One region of the Streptomyces sp. NPDC008137 genome, then DNA from elsewhere that is predicted to be linked to it. Evidence: riboswitches for the same ligand, from Rfam matches in the RefSeq annotation. Region 1 holds a riboswitch; the other holds the start of a gene.

Evidence for each region. Region 1 has a riboswitch for cobalamin ahead of ACFZBT_RS25810 (ABC transporter substrate-binding protein). Riboswitches for the same ligand answer to the same signal wherever they lie in the genome.
Region 2: linked by a shared signal. The riboswitch ahead of metE (5-methyltetrahydropteroyltriglutamate--homocysteine S-methyltransferase) and the one ahead of ACFZBT_RS25810 (ABC transporter substrate-binding protein) in region 1 are both predicted to bind cobalamin.

Annotation. Positions count from the first base shown of each region.
Region 1 covers NZ_JBIBHN010000018.1:93,157-100,557, forward strand. The annotation lists gene ACFZBT_RS25795 (hypothetical protein) at 1-705, opposite strand, end outside; gene ACFZBT_RS25800 (ATP-binding cassette domain-containing protein) at 818-1,633, opposite strand; gene ACFZBT_RS25805 (iron chelate uptake ABC transporter family permease subunit) at 1,630-2,595, opposite strand; gene ACFZBT_RS25810 (ABC transporter substrate-binding protein) at 2,640-3,599, opposite strand; cobalamin riboswitch at 3,726-3,916, opposite strand; gene ACFZBT_RS25815 (CoA-binding protein) at 3,998-4,405, shown strand; gene ACFZBT_RS25820 (4-hydroxybenzoate 3-monooxygenase) at 4,442-5,665, shown strand; gene ACFZBT_RS25825 (metalloregulator ArsR/SmtB family transcription factor) at 5,667-6,026, opposite strand; gene ACFZBT_RS25830 (cation diffusion facilitator family transporter) at 6,089-7,123, shown strand; gene ACFZBT_RS25835 (YbaK/EbsC family protein) at 7,125-7,401, opposite strand, start outside.
Region 2 covers NZ_JBIBHN010000021.1:77,614-85,014, forward strand. The annotation lists gene ACFZBT_RS28040 (substrate-binding domain-containing protein) at 1-805, opposite strand, end outside; gene ACFZBT_RS28045 (maleylpyruvate isomerase N-terminal domain-containing protein) at 937-1,593, opposite strand; gene ACFZBT_RS28050 (FAD-binding dehydrogenase) at 1,789-3,582, shown strand; gene metE (5-methyltetrahydropteroyltriglutamate--homocysteine S-methyltransferase) at 3,629-5,962, opposite strand; cobalamin riboswitch at 6,128-6,349, opposite strand; gene ACFZBT_RS28060 (ATP-binding cassette domain-containing protein) at 6,377-7,228, opposite strand; gene cbiQ (cobalt ECF transporter T component CbiQ) at 7,225-7,401, opposite strand, start outside.

The DNA of each region.
Region 1 (7,401 bases):
GTCGGCGTACGCGTACGTCTCGAAGCGCGCGCCGTCGGGCAGCTCCGGGTCGGTCTCGACGTGGTGCAGGACGTCCAGTACCCGGGACATGTCCAGATCATCCTCCCAGGCGTCGCGCAATCGCCCGCGCACCTCGTCGGGGACGGGCCGCGAGGGCCGCCGGGCCCAGCGGGCGACCGCACCGCGCCAGTGGGCGAGGGTGCCCCGGGCCTCGTCGAACGCGGCCGCGTCCAGCCGGGCGGGGGCGCTGTGGTGCCGGGCGAGGAGGGCGAGACGCAGGACACCGGGGTCGATGCCGGTGCCGTCCGGTGTGCCCGGGTTGCCGGGATGCGCGGGGGCACCGTCGATGTGCGCGGGGGCGACATCGATCCGCACACCACCGGTCGCCACCCCGCCCTCGACGGCCACATGGACGACCTGGGCCTCGCCCAGCCCGGCACTCACGTCGGGGCTGTCCTCGAACGGCCGGATGCCGAGGGCGGTGGCCTCCGCCCGCAGCTCGGCCTGTCGGCGTCCTCCGGTCAGCAGCGCCCACACCGGGGTGCCGCCGAGTTCCAGGGCCCGGACGAGCAGGTCCGCGACGAGCAGCACCCGCAGGTTCGTGGTGTCGGAGCCGGGCGCGTGCACCTCGACACGCGTCAGGCCCCGGCGGGCCGGGGCGGCGTCGACCGGCTCGCCGGTACGGGCGTCGATGATGCGCAGCACGAGCCGAGCGTAGGCGTGCGGGCGGGCACACGCAGGCAGGTTTGGCGATTTCCGGCCACCGTGGCGGGAATCGCCCCACCAATGGCGTGCCCGCCACGCGGGCCGAACGGCCTCAGGCCAGCGTGCCCAGGAACCGCACGTGAGGCCGCTGTTCGGGCCCTTCACGGCTGACGGCGGCCCGCACCCCGTACACCTCCGCGATGAGCTCTTCGGTCAGGACGTCCCCCGGGGCGCCGCCCGCGACGACCGTCCCCCCGCGCAGGACGACGACCCGGTCGCAGTACATCGCCGCGAGGTTGAGGTCGTGCAGCGCGACGACGGTGGTGACCGGCAGGCCGGTCACCAGGGCGAGCAGGTCCAGCTGGTGGTGGATGTCGAGGTGGTTGGTGGGCTCGTCCAGGAGGAGCTCCCGGGGTTCCTGCGCGAGCGCGCGGGCGATCTGCACCCGCTGGCGTTCGCCGCCCGAGAGGGTGTGCCAGGGCTGGCAGGCCCGGGCGGCGAGGCCGGTGCGCTCCAGGGCGGCGTGGATCGCCCGCTCGTCGTCCGCCGAGGCGGGTGTCCAGGCCCGGCGGTGCGGGATCCGGCCCAGCCGTACGACGTCCAGCACCGTCAGCTCGACCTGGGTGTCGGCCTGTTGCTCGACCGTGGCGAGGCGGCGGGCGACGGTACGGCGGGGCAGATCGCCCAGCGGGGTGCCGTCGAGGGTGACGATTCCGGCGGTGGGTGTGAGCAGCCCGGCGAGCAGCCGCAGCAGTGTGGACTTGCCGGAGCCGTTGGGGCCGAGGACTCCGACGGTGGAGCCGGGTTCGGGCGCGAGGACGACGCCGTCGAGGATGAGGCGCCCGTCGGTACGGCGGCTGACCCGGTCCGCCCGGAGCCCGGCAGCCCGCACCGGCGTTTCCGTCTCGCTGACGTGTGTCCCGGTCACCGCACCCTCCGCGTCCGGTAGAGCACCGCCACGAACGCCGGCACCCCGATCAGCGATGTCACGACCCCCACGGGCACCTCCTGCGGATCCAGGACCGTCCGGGCCAGGGTGTCGACCCAGACCAGGAACACCGCGCCGGCGAGGGCGGTGACCGGCAGCAGCCGGGCGTGCCCGGGTCCGGCCAGGGCCCGGGCGGCGTGCGGCAGGACCAGCCCGACGAAGCCGATCGCCCCGGCCGAGCTGACCAGGGCGGCCGTGAGCAGGGCGGTGACGCACAGCAGCACCAGGCGGGTGCGGGCCACCGACACCCCGAGCGCGGCCGCCGCGTCCTGCCCGAAGGCGAAGGCGTCGAGCGTACGGGCGTACGACAGGCACACCACCAGCGCCACGGCCAGGACGGCGAAGCACAGCCACACGTCGGTCCAGCCGGCCCCGCCGAGCGAGCCCAGGAGCCAGAACAGCACGCCCCGGGTCGTCTCGGCGTCGGCGGCGGTCAGCACCACGAAGGAGGTGAGGGCGGAGAAGAGCTGCATGGCGGCGACGCCCGCGAGGACGACCCGGTCGGTGGTGTCGCCGAGGGTGTGGCTGAGCAGCAGGACCAGCGCGAAGGAGACCAGTGCGCCGAGGAACGCGCCGGCGGACACCGAGACGACACCGCCGCCCACGCCCAGCACGACGATGACGACCGCGCCGGTGGAGGCGCCCGAGGACACCCCGAGCACGAACGGGTCGGCGAGGGGGTTGCGCAGCAGCGACTGCATCACGGCCCCGCACACGGCGAGGCCGGCCCCGCACACGGCCGCGAGCAGGGTGCGCGGCAGCCGCAGCTGCCAGACGATGCCGTCCCGGATCGGCGTCAGGTCGGAGCTGCCCATCCCGAGGTGGGAGGCGACGACGGACCAGACGTCCCCGACCCGGATGTCGGCCGGTCCGATGGTGATCGCCAGGGCCACGGAGACCATCAGCAGCAGGGCGCCCGCGACACCGAGCGCCGGTCCGCGCACGGTCACTTCACGAGCCCGAACTCACGCAGTCCGGCCGCGACCTTCTCCACACCCTCGACCGTGCGGATGGTCGGGTTCATGGCCTGCCCGCTGAGCAGCACGTACCGCTTGTTCTTGACTGCGTCCATGTTCTTGGTGGCCGGATTGGACTCCAGGAAGGCGATCTTGCGCTTCGCCGACTCGGCGGTCTCCGAGTCGCGGGTCAGATCGCCGATGACGAGGACGTCGGGGTTGCGGTCGGCGACCGTCTCCCAGTTGACCTGCGGCCACTCCTCGTGCGTGTCGTCGAAGACGTTCTTGGCACCGAGGGCGCGGGTCAAGATGCCGGGCGCTCCGCAGCAGCCGGCCAGGTAGGGCGATTCGGAGTTGGCGAACCAGTACATCAGGGAGACGTCGGAGGCGTCGACGCCCCGCGTGGCCTTCTTCATCCGCTGCTGGAGGGAGGCCACGAGCTTGTCGCCGCGGTCCTTCACTCCGAACACGGTCGCGAGGTCCCGCACCTCGCCGTAGACGGCGTCGATGTCCAGCGGCTTGTCGCGCTTGCCGTCGCCGCCGCCCGAGTTGTCCTTGCCGGCGCAGTCGGACGGGGAGACATACGTGGGCACGCCGAGCTTCTCGAACTGCTCGCGGGTGGCGACGCCGCCCTTGCCGAGGGTGGAGACGAAGGACGCGGCGACGAAGTCGGGCTCGGAGTCCAGGACCCGTTCGAAGGAGGGGTTGTTCTCGGCGATGCGCGGCACCTTGGCGTTGGCCCTCTCCAGCCCCTTCATCACGGGGTCGGTCCAGGTGGCCGTGCCCGCTATCCGGTCGGCGAGACGGAGGGAGAGCAGGATCTCGGTGGTGCCCTGGTTGAGGGAGACGGCGTGCTTGGGCGCCTTGTCGACTCGAACCTTCCGGCCGCAGTTGTCGAGCGTGACGGCGGCCTTCGTGGTGGTGGGCTTCGAGTCCCCGCAGCCGGTCATGAGCAGGGAGCAGGCCGCGAGCAGGACGGCGGCACGGGCGGGTCGGGCGAGGGGCAAGGAAACCAGTCCTCAGACGTCGAGGGCCCGATCGCGGAGCCCGGTCGTACGGTGCTCCCCCACCGCCGGCCGGCCGCGGGGGCCGCCAGCAGGTCTTCGGACTCGGGTTCACCCGGTGCGGGGCGCCTTCCCGAACGCCATGCGTGCCGTTCAGTGGCCGAGACCCCGCCCGTCCCCCTCACCGCTGCGCGTCAGTTCCGGATTCGCACCGGATTCCCTGACCCACGTACATGGGTTCGACTGGCCTCGGCAAGCTATCACGGCGGGCATCGGGGAATCACCGCGCGCCCCGCGTCGTTGCCCGGACAGCAGCTCTTCCGCGACTCCCGAGGAGGCCGCCGGTGTACGGCGACGACGCAACGGTCCGCAGGATCCTCACCGAGCTCGGCGACACCTGGGCCGTGGTGGGCCTGTCGTCGAACCGGCAGCGCGCGGCGTACGGCGTCGCCGCCGTGCTCCAGCGGTACGGCAAGCGTGTCGTGCCCGTGCACCCCAAGGCGGAGACCGTGCACGGCGAGCAGGGGTACGCGAGTCTGGCGGACATCCCCTTCGACGTGGACGTGGTGGACGTGTTCGTGAACAGCGACCTCGCCGGAGCGGTCGCGGACGAGGCGGTCGCCAAGGGCGCGGGGGCGGTGTGGTTCCAGCTCGGCGTCGTCGACGCGGCGGCGTACGACCGCACCCGGGCCGCCGGCCTGGAGATGGTGATGGACCGCTGCCCGGCGATCGAGATCCCGCGGGTCGGGTGAGGGTCACGCCCGTCGCGCCCCCTCCATAATGAGCGCATGACCCACGCCTTGCCGCCCGCGGACACAGGCTCCCCCGGACGTTTCCCGGTCGTCGTCGTGGGCGCCGGTCCCGCCGGGCTGACCGTCGGCAACATCCTGCGGGCCGCCTCCGTGGACTGCCTGGTGCTGGAGACCGAGACCCGGGAGTTCATCGAACAGCGGCCCCGGGCCGGGGTCATCGAGGAGTGGGCCGTACGCGGCCTGGAGAAGCGGGGCCTCGCCCGGAACCTGCTGGACCGCGCGGAGCTGCACACCGCGTGCGAGTTCCGCTTCGAGGGGGAGCGGTACCGGTTCCACTACGGCGATATGACGGGCAGTCACCACTTCGTCTACCCGCAGCCGTTGCTGGTGACGGACCTGGTGCGCGAGTACGCCGACGTGCGCGGCGGGGAGATCCGCTTCGGGGTCCGGGACGTGGAGCTGCACGACCTCGACACCGACCGGCCCTCCGTGTCGTACACGTGCCCGGAGACGGGTGAACGGCACGTCGTGGACTGCGACTTCGTGGCCGGCTGCGACGGGGCGCGCGGGGTGACGCGGGCCTCACTGCCGCCCGAGCGGGTCCGGATCGCGCGGCACGACTACGGCATCGGCTGGCTGGCGCTGCTCGCCGAGGCCCCGCCGTCCGCCGACTGCGTCCTGTTCGGCTGTCACGAGAACGGCTTCGCGGGCCAGATGCCCCGCAGCCCGGAGGTGACCCGCTACTACCTCCAGTGCCCGCCGGGCGACGACCCGGAGAACTGGCCGCACGAGCGGGTCTGGGCGGAGCTGCGGCAGCGGCTCGGGGCGGCCGGTGTGCCGCCGCTGACGGAGGGGCGGCTGATCGAGAAGCGCGTGCTGGACATGCACGACTACGTGGTCGAGCCGATGGTGCACGGCCGGCTCCACCTCGCGGGCGACGCGGCGCATCTGGTCGCCCCCATCGCGGCCAAGGGCATGAACCTCGCCCTGCACGACGCCTTCCTGCTCGGCGACGCCCTGGTGGCCCGCCTGACCACGGGCGACGAGAGCGGTCTGGCCGGTTACGGGCAGTCCTGCCTGCGGCGCGTGTGGGACTACCAGGAGTTCTCGCAGTGGCTTTCCGAGGTGTACCACGGAACGGCGGCGGGCGACCCCTTCCGCGCGGGCACCGCGCTCGCCCGGCTGCGCCGCCTGTTCACCTCGCCCGTGGCGGCCGCGGCCTTCGCCGAGCAATACCTGGGGACGGCGGCGCGGTACTGACTCATTCGTGCGGGGGACGGTCGCTGAGCCGGTGGTCGGCCACGTTCAGCGCCTCGTCCACCAGTCGGCGCAGATGGCCGTCGCTGAGTGAGTAGATCACCCGGCGCCCGTCTTTACGTGTGTTCACCAGGCCCGCGAGGCGCAACCGCGCCAGGTGCTGGCTGACGGCGGGCCGGGCCGCCCCGCATTCCTCCGTGAGAGTCGTGACGTCGGCTTCCGACCTCGTCAGTGCGTGCAGCAGGGCGAGCCGGGTCCGGTCCCCCAGGAGGGCGAGGAGTTCGGCGGCGAGCGCGAACTGTTCCTCGCCGGGGCTGCGCGGGTGCGCATCGTGCGCAGGTGACAGGTGCATGCGTGCGCTCATACGCACATAATGGCCCTGTGGGCGTGTGCACGTCCACTCCCGCGCACCGGAAGGGGACCCACGTGAGCGACCGGCACGAGCACTCCCACCCTCACCAGCACCAGCACCAGCACGGCCTGCGCCACCGGCTGTCCCACCTCCTCACTCCCCACTCCCACGAGACGACCGACAAGGTCGACTCCGCCCTGGAGTCCTCGGCCCGCGGGATGCGGGCGCTCTGGGTCTCGCTCGCGGTGCTCGGTGTGACGGCCCTGGCCCAGGCGCTCGTGGTAGCCGTCTCCGGCTCGGTGGCGCTGCTCGGGGACACGGTGCACAACACCGCGGACGCGCTGACCGCCGTACCGCTCGGGATCGCCTTCGTGCTGGGCCGGCGGGCGGCCACCCGCCGCTTCACCTACGGCTACGGGCGGGCCGAGGACCTGGCGGGGCTCGTGATCGTGCTGACGATCGCCGCGTCCGCGGCCTTCGCGGGGTGGACCGCGATCGACCGCCTCCTCGATCCGCGCCCGGTCCAGCACGTCCCGGCGGTCGCCGTGGCGGCCCTCGTCGGGTTCGCGGGCAACGAGTGGGTGGCCCGCTACCGCATCCGTGTGGGCCGCGCGATCGGCTCGGCCGCGCTGGTCGCCGACGGACTGCACGCCCGCACCGACGGCTTCACCTCCCTGGCCGTGCTGCTGGGCGCCGGCGGCTCGGCCCTGGGGTGGCAGCTGGCCGACCCGATCGTGGGGCTGGCGATCACGGCGGCGATCGCGCTGGTGCTGCGGGACGCGGCGCGGGAGGTGTTCCGGCGGGTGATGGACGCGGTCGACCCGGCCCTGGTGGACCGGGCCGAGGCCGCCCTGACCGAGGTCCCCGGGGTGCGGGCGGTGGGCGAACTGCGGCTGCGCTGGATCGGGCACCGGCTGCGCGCCGAGGTCGCGGTGGTGGTGGACGGCGCCGTGACGGTGCGCGAGGCCCACCGCATCGCCGTCGACGCCGAGCACGCGCTGCTGCACGCCGTGCCCCGCCTCACCGCCGCCCTGGTCCACGCCGACCCGGCACCGGTCCCGGGCGAGGCGGACCCGCATCTGCCCCTGGCCCACCACACGGCGGCGTAGCTCAGGAGACTCCGAGCCCCTCCAGCACCACGGCCCCCGGCAGTTCCGCGAACGCCTTGCCCGGGACCAGCAGCTTGCCGCGCCGCCGGCCGCTGCCGACCAGCACATACGGCAGGTCGACGACGGCCGCGTCCACCAGCACGGGCCAGCCGTCCGGCAGTCCGAGCGGGGTGATGCCGCCGTACTCCATGCCGGTCTCGCCGGTCGCCGTGTCCATGCTGGCGAACGAGGCCTTGCGGGCGCCCAGTTGACGGCGTACGACGCCGTTCACGTCGACC
Region 2 (7,401 bases), on a different contig from region 1:
GCACCCGACGGCCCAGCTCGTGCAGGGCCCGCAGCGCGCCCAGCGCGAGATGGTCGTTCAGGCACAGCAGCGCGTCCGGAAGGGGGTCGCGTTCCGTCAGCGCGACGGCGGCCCGCGCGCCGTCCTGCCAGTGGTAGGCGTCAACCGGCACCACCAGGCCGGGCTCGAAGGGCAGGCCCGCCGCTTCGAGGGCCGCGCGGTAGCCGTCGGTGCGCAGCCGGTCGGTGCCCTGACGGCCGTGCGGGGCGCCGCCGACCACCGCGATGCGCCGGCGGCCCCGGGACAGGAGGTGCTCGGTGGCCTCGCGTGCCGCGCGCACGTTGTCGATGCCGACATGGTCGGTGCCGCCCTCGGCGGAGCGCTCGCCGAGCAGGACCACGGGCAGGCGCCGGTCGTGGGCGGCGAGATCACGCGGCCGCAGGGAGAGCGGACTGAGGATGACGCCGTCGGAGAACTGCGCGTCGAACCCGTGCAGCGCCGCCAGCTCCCGCTCGCGCACCGCCCCGGTCTGGTGCAGCAGCACGGTGTGCCCGCGCCGGTCCGCCTCGGCCATGACGTGCTTGGCCAGCTCGGCGAAGTAGGCGACGTCCAGCTCAGGGACCGCCAGGGTGATCATGCCGGTGCGGCCCTGGCGCAGTTGCCGCCCGGCGATGTTGACGCGGTAGCCCAGGGCCTCGATGGCCTCCTGGACGGCGGCGCGGGTCCGCTCCGAGACATGCTCGAAGTTGTTGATCACGTTGGAGACGGTCTTGGGGGAGACGCCGGCGTACTCCGCGACGTCCTTGATCCTGGGTCTGGCCGCCACGCTGTCCCGCCCTTCCGACTGCCGAGATCGTACCGACTGCGCAGATGTGCCACGCCGGACGGGCGGCCGTGGCCCGCGCCCTGCCGTGGACAGCCGTACTTCCGCAGGATCCGGGTCGCCGGGGAGCCGGGTCAGCCCAGGTGGAGCGGCAGTTCCGAGGCCTGCTCGCCGAGTTCGGCCCGCTCCGCCTCCGTGGGTGCCCGCCTCCCGGTGCCCACCAGCAGCGCGTCCCGGTCGTGGAAAGACGAGGGGAACGCGCTCCCCGCGATCCGCTCCAGCAGCTCGCGGGAGCGGCTGAGCCCCTCCGCCGGCGGCTGTGCCGCGTCCGGCAGGTGCGCGATCAGGTCGAGGTGGTGCAGCGTCCACTCCAGGACGTACGCCGAGAGATAGTCCGCCACGGTGAGGACCTCGTCGCGGGTGCCGACCCGGCCGGCCGGGTCGGCGAGCCGGGCGGCGCGGCCGGCGGCGGACCCGACGTCGTCCAGGTGCAAGGTGAGCAGGTGCGGATCCTCGTACGCGGCGGCGAGCCGGACGGTCAGCGCGTCGAGCGGGTCGTCACCGGTCGGTGGCGTGCCGGCGACCTCCCAGTAGGTCACCGCGTCACGGGTCTGCTCCCGGTCAGAAGGGGTGGCGAGAGTGATCAGGACGTCCTGGGCGTCGATGACGAGATGGCACACCAGGTCCCGCACCAGCCAGCCGGTGCAGCCGGACGGCCGGTCGAAGTCCTCGTCGGCCAGACCGGCGACCGCCTCGCGCAACGCCGTCCAGGAGCGTGAGAAGAGATCCACCTCGGCACCGTAGTGCCGTGCCGCGAGGACGGACAAGCACATTTCGCCCGCCCGGCCAACTGCCGGACAGTGCCCGTGAGTTCCCCGGCGCAGGACTCTGGTGGCCCCGAGAACTCCTGGGCTACCGTCGGTAACACCCCTGGTCGCCCCAGGGGCCTCTCCCGACCCCTGCGCACCTCCTCCGGAAGGCGGCCCATGGAACACCCGTCAGCACCCGCCGCGTTCACCCGCCGCCGTGCCCTGACCGTCGCTGGCGGTGTGCTCGCCGGTGCCGCGCTCGCGCAGTCGGCGTTCCCGGCCTTCGCGGCCGGAGCCGGATCGTCGGACGCGGACGCCATCGTCATCGGCCACGGCCTCGCCGGGCTCGTCGCCACCGCCGAACTGGCCGCCGCCGGACGCAAGGTGCTGCTGCTCGACCAGGAGCCGGAGGCCAGTCTGGGCGGACAGGCCTTCTGGTCCTTCGGCGGGCTGTTCTTCGTCGATTCCCCCGAGCAGCGGCTCATGGGCATCAAGGACTCGCGGGAACTGGCCTGGCAGGACTGGCTGGGCACGGCCGGCTTCGACCGCGGCATCACCGACCCGTCGGGCCAGGACCACTGGGCCCACAAGTGGGCCGAGGCGTACGTCGACTTCGCCTCGGGGGAGAAGCACTCCTGGCTCGCGGGGCTCGGGATGCAGTGGTTCCCGATCGTCGGCTGGGCCGAGCGCGGCGGCGGCCTCGCGGACGGGCACGGCAACTCCGTACCCCGTTTCCACGTCACCTGGGGCACCGGACCCGCCGTGGTCGAGCCCTTCGAGAAGAAGGTGCGGGAGGCCGTGGAGGACGGCAAGGTGACGTTCAGGTTCCGCCACCGCGTGGACGACCTGATCGTCACGAACGGTGCCGTCACCGGCGTACGCGGAAAGGTCCTGGAGCCCAGCAGCGCGGCACGCGGCAAGCCCAGCTCCCGCAAGGTCGTCGGCGACTTCGAACTGAACGCCCCCGTCGTGATCGTCACCTCGGGCGGCATCGGAGCCAACCACGACCTCGTCCGGCAGAACTGGCCCGCGCGCCTCGGTACGGCCCCGAAGTCCATGATCACGGGCGTGCCCGCGCACGTGGACGGCCGGATGCTCGCGATCACCGAGAAGGCGGGCGGACGGATCGTCAACCCCGACCGCATGTGGCACTACACCGAGGGCCTGAAGAACTACGACCCGATCTGGCCCGACCACGGCATCCGCATCCTGCCCGGCCCGTCCTCCATGTGGTTCGACGCCACGGGCAAGCGCTTCTCCAGCCCCGACATCCCGGGCTACGACACACTTCACACCCTCAAGTCGATCACCGACACGGGATACGACTACTCCTGGTTCGTCACGACCCAGAAGATCATCGCCAAGGAGTTCGCGCTCTCCGGCTCGGAGCAGAACCCGGACCTCACCGAGAAGAACGTCTGGAAGCTGCTGTCGCGCGTCTGGCAGACCCCCGAGCCGATCGAGCGGTTCAAGGAGAAGGGCGAGGACTTCGTCGTCGCCGAGACCCTGCCCGAACTGGTCGCCGGTATGAACAAACTGACGGGGGACGACCTGATCGACCTGGCCGGCCTGCGGCGGCAGATCGAGGCCCGCGACCGCGAGATCGCCAACCCGTACACCAAGGACGCCCAGGTCATGGGCATCCGCAACGCCCTCGCCTATCCCGGCGACACCCTCAGCCGCACCGCCTCCGCCCACCGGATCCTGGACACGTCCGCCGGACCGCTGATCGCCGTACGCCTCAACATCCTCACCCGCAAGACCCTCGGCGGCCTCCAGACCGACCTCTCCGGCCGTGTCCTGAACGCCTCCGGCAAGCCGATCAGCGGGCTGTACGCGGCCGGTGAGGTCGCCGGCTTCGGCGGCGGGGGCGTCCACGGCTACCGCTCCCTCGAAGGCACCTTCCTGGGCGGCTGCCTGTTCTCGGGCCGCGCGGCGGGCCGGGCGGCGGCGGCCGCGACGGCGGCCTGACCCGACCGGGGGCGGGCCATGCTCCGCCCGCCCCCGGCCTGGAGCGTCAGGCCGCTCCGGGCCGCTCCGCGTCCAGTTCGGCCCGGACGGTCCGGGCCGCCGAGACCAGGTTCTCCAGGGATGCGCGGGTCTCGGTCCAGCCGCGGGTCTTCAGGCCGCAGTCCGGGTTGACCCACAGCCGCTCGGCGGGGATCGCTTTCAGGCCGGTGCGCAGCAGTTCGGCGGCCTCCTGTGCGGCGGGAACCCGCGGCGAGTGGATGTCGTAGACACCCGGCCCCGCCTCACGCGGATAGCCGTGCGAGGCGAGTTCGCGGGCGACCTGCATGTGGGAGCGCGCGGCCTCCAGGCTGATGACGTCCGCGTCGAGGTCGTCGATGGCCCGCACGATGTCGCCGAACTCGGCGTAGCACATGTGGGTGTGGATCTGCGTGTCCGGCCGCACACCGCCCGTGCTGAGCCGGAAGGCCTCCGTGGCCCACCCCAGATACGCCGGCCGGTCGGCGGCACGCAGCGGCAGGGTCTCGCGCAGGGCGGGCTCGTCGACCTGGATGACCGGCGTCCCGGCCGCCTCCAGGTCTCCCACCTCGTCGCGCAGGGCCAGGGCGACCTGACGGGCCGTCTCGGCGAGCGGCTGGTCGTCACGGACGAAGGACCAGGCGAGCATGGTGACCGGGCCGGTGAGCATGCCCTTGACCGGACGGTCCGTGAGGGACTGCGCGTACCTCGTCCAGCGTACGGTCATCGGCTCGGGGCGCGAGATGTCGCCGGCCAGGATCGGCGGGCGGACGTAGCGGGTGCCGTAGGACTGGACCCAGCCGTGCCGCGTGGCGAGGTAGCCGGTGAGCTGCTCCGCGAAGTACTGGACCATGTCGTTGCGTTCGGCCTCGCCGTGCACCAGGACGTCCAGACCGGCCTTCTCCTGGAAGGAGATCACCTCCTGGATCTCGGCCTTGATGCGCTCCTCGTATCCGGCCGTGTCGATCCGGCCGGCGCGCAGGTCCGCGCGGGCGCCGCGCACCTCACCTGTCTGCGGGAAGGAGCCGATCGTGGTGGTCGGCAGCAGCGGCAGACCGAGCCGGGCGCGCTGCGCGGCGGTCCGCTCGGTGTACGGCAGCGAGCGGTGGGCGTCCGCCTCGGACACCGCGCCCGTGCGGGCGCGGACCGCCGGGTCGCGGGTGATCGGGGAGTTCGCCCGGGAGGACAGGTCGGCCCGGTTCGCGGCGAGTTGCGCGCCGATCGTGTCCGTACCCTGCGCGAGACCGCGCGCCAGGGTGACGATCTCGGCGGTCTTCTGCCGCGCGAAGGCGAGCCAGCGCAGCACCTGCGGCTCGATGTCCCGCTCCGCCGCCGTGTCCAGCGGCACGTGCAGCAGGGAGCAGGAGGCCGAGACGTCGACCCGGTCGGCGAGGCCGAGGAGCGTGCCGAGCCGGGAGAGCGAGGCCGCCAGGTCGTTGATCCAGATGTTGCGGCCGTTGACGACACCGGCGACCAGCCGCTTGCCCGGCAGACCGCCCACCGCGGCCAGATCGTCGAGGTTGGCCGCCGCCGACTCCGTGAAGTCCAGCGCGAGCCCTTCGACCGGCGCCTTCGCCAGCACCGGCAGGGCGTTCCCGAGCCGGTCGAAGTACGAGGCGACCAGGAGCTTCGACCGGTCGGTGAGGGCGCCGAGGTCGCGGTAGGCGCGCTCGGCGGCGTTCAGCTCGGCCGGGGTCCGGTCCTGGACCAGGGCCGGCTCGTCCAGCTGCACCCACTCGGCGCCCGCCGCGCGCAGGTCGGCGAGGATCTCGGCGTACACGGGCAGCAGCCGGTCCAGGAGCGTGAGCGGCTCGAAGTCCGCGGGCACCCCCGGGGCGGGCTTGGCCAGGAGCAGGTACGTGACGGGGCCGACGAGGACGGGGCGCGCGGTATGGCCGAGCGCCAGCGCCTCGCGCAGCTCGGCGACCTGCTTCGCCGAGTCGGCGGTGAAGACCGTGTCCGGACCCAGTTCGGGCACCAGGTAGTGGTAGTTCGTGTCGAACCACTTGGTCATCTCCAGCGGCGCCACGTCCTGCGTGCCACGCGCCATGGCGAAGTAGCCGTCGAGGGCGTCCGCCTCGACGGAGTCCCGGTGGCGGCCGGGGATCGCGCCGACCATGACGGTGGTGTCCAGGACGTGGTCGTAGAGCGAGAAGTCGCCCGTCGGGATCTCGTCGATGCCGGCGTCGGCCAGCTGCCGCCAGTTCGAGGCGCGCAGGTCGCAGGCGGTGGCCCGGAGGGCGTCGGCGGTGACGCGGCCCTTCCAGTAGCCCTCGATCGCCTTCTTCAGTTCCCGGTTCTGTCCCTGGCGGGGGTAGCCGTACACGGTGGCCCGTGCTGCCGCGGCTGCGGACTTGGTGGTCACGGAGATCTCCTTCGCGAGACGAATCCCTGAGATCCCGGCGACGGGACGAGAGCGCGAAGGGGTGACGAACCGGACGGAGACGACCTCGCGCGGCACAGCGCGGTCGTCCGCCTGGTATGTACGCCGACCCGCCCTCGAGGTCACCGGAATGTCCGCGCACGAACCGTCCGCGCGCGGGCAGTTGGCAGGTCTTCGGACTCGCGGGCACGCTCTCACCATGTGAGAACACCTACTGGCCGTCGCTTCCCGGGCCCTGCGTGGGCCCAGTGCGTATGACGGCGGTCGTTCCCGCTCACCGCTGCGGGGCAGTCCCGGATTCCCACCGGGTTCCCTCTTGCGACGCATCCCGTCTGGCGGACGGGGCGAACCAGCTGCACCGCCAGCCTATACACGGGATGGCCGCGGAAGCGACCCTCAGCCGCCGCTCACCGGCCGCCCCGCCGCCAGCGCGGCCAGCTCGTCCGGGGTGCGCGGGCCGGGCGCCGACCCGGTCAACAGCCCCTGTGCGCGCAGGAGATCCGCGGCCGCGGCACCCCACGGCAACCGCAGTCCCGCCTGCCGGAGGAGATCGGTCCGGGCCAGTGCCGTCGGCGCGGGAGCGAGGTGCACACCGTCCGGGGTGAGGAGCGCCGCGTCGTCGGCCCAGCGCAGGGCGAGGTCGACGTCGTGCGTAGCCATCACCACCGTGGTGCCGTTCGCACGCAGCTCGTCCAGCGTGGCCAGGAGCCGTTCCTGGCCGTCGGGGTCGAGTCCGGCCGTCGGCTCGTCGAGGACGAGCACCCGGGGACGCATGGCGACCGCGCCCGCGATGGCGGTCCGTTTGCGCTGCCCGTAGGAGAGCAGATGAGTGGGCCGGCCGGCCAGGGCGGTGATGTCCAGGGCGGCGAGCGCCTCCGCCACCCGTGCCCGTACCTCCGTGTCGGACAGCCCGAGGTTCAGCGGCCCGAACGACACGTCCTGCTCGACGGACGCCGCGAACAGCTGGTCGTCCGGGTCCTGCACCACGAGCTGGACGGTCGTCCGCAGCCGGGTCAGGCCCTTGCGGTCGTACGTCACCGGCTGCCCGTCGACCGTCAATCGCCCCTCGTGCGGCCGCAGCCCGCCGCTGAGCAGCCGCATCAGCGTGGTCTTGCCGCTGCCGTTGCGGCCGAGCAGCGCGAGCGCCCGCCCCGCGCGGATGTCGAAGTCGAGGCCGCTGAGCACGGCCGGGCCGTCCTCGTAGGCGAAGGACGCGCCCCGCAGGGCGACGAGGGCGGGCTCGCTCATGCCGGCGGCCTTTCCAGTACGAAGGTGAGGGCGGCCAGCGCCGCGAGGAGCGCGCAACTGGCGGCCGTGAAGCGGACGGAGACACGGGCCTCGGGCACCAGGACCCGCAGGGTCCCGTCGTAGCCGCGCCCGGCGAGACCGGCTTGGAGGCGGGCAGCCCGGTCGAAGGCCCG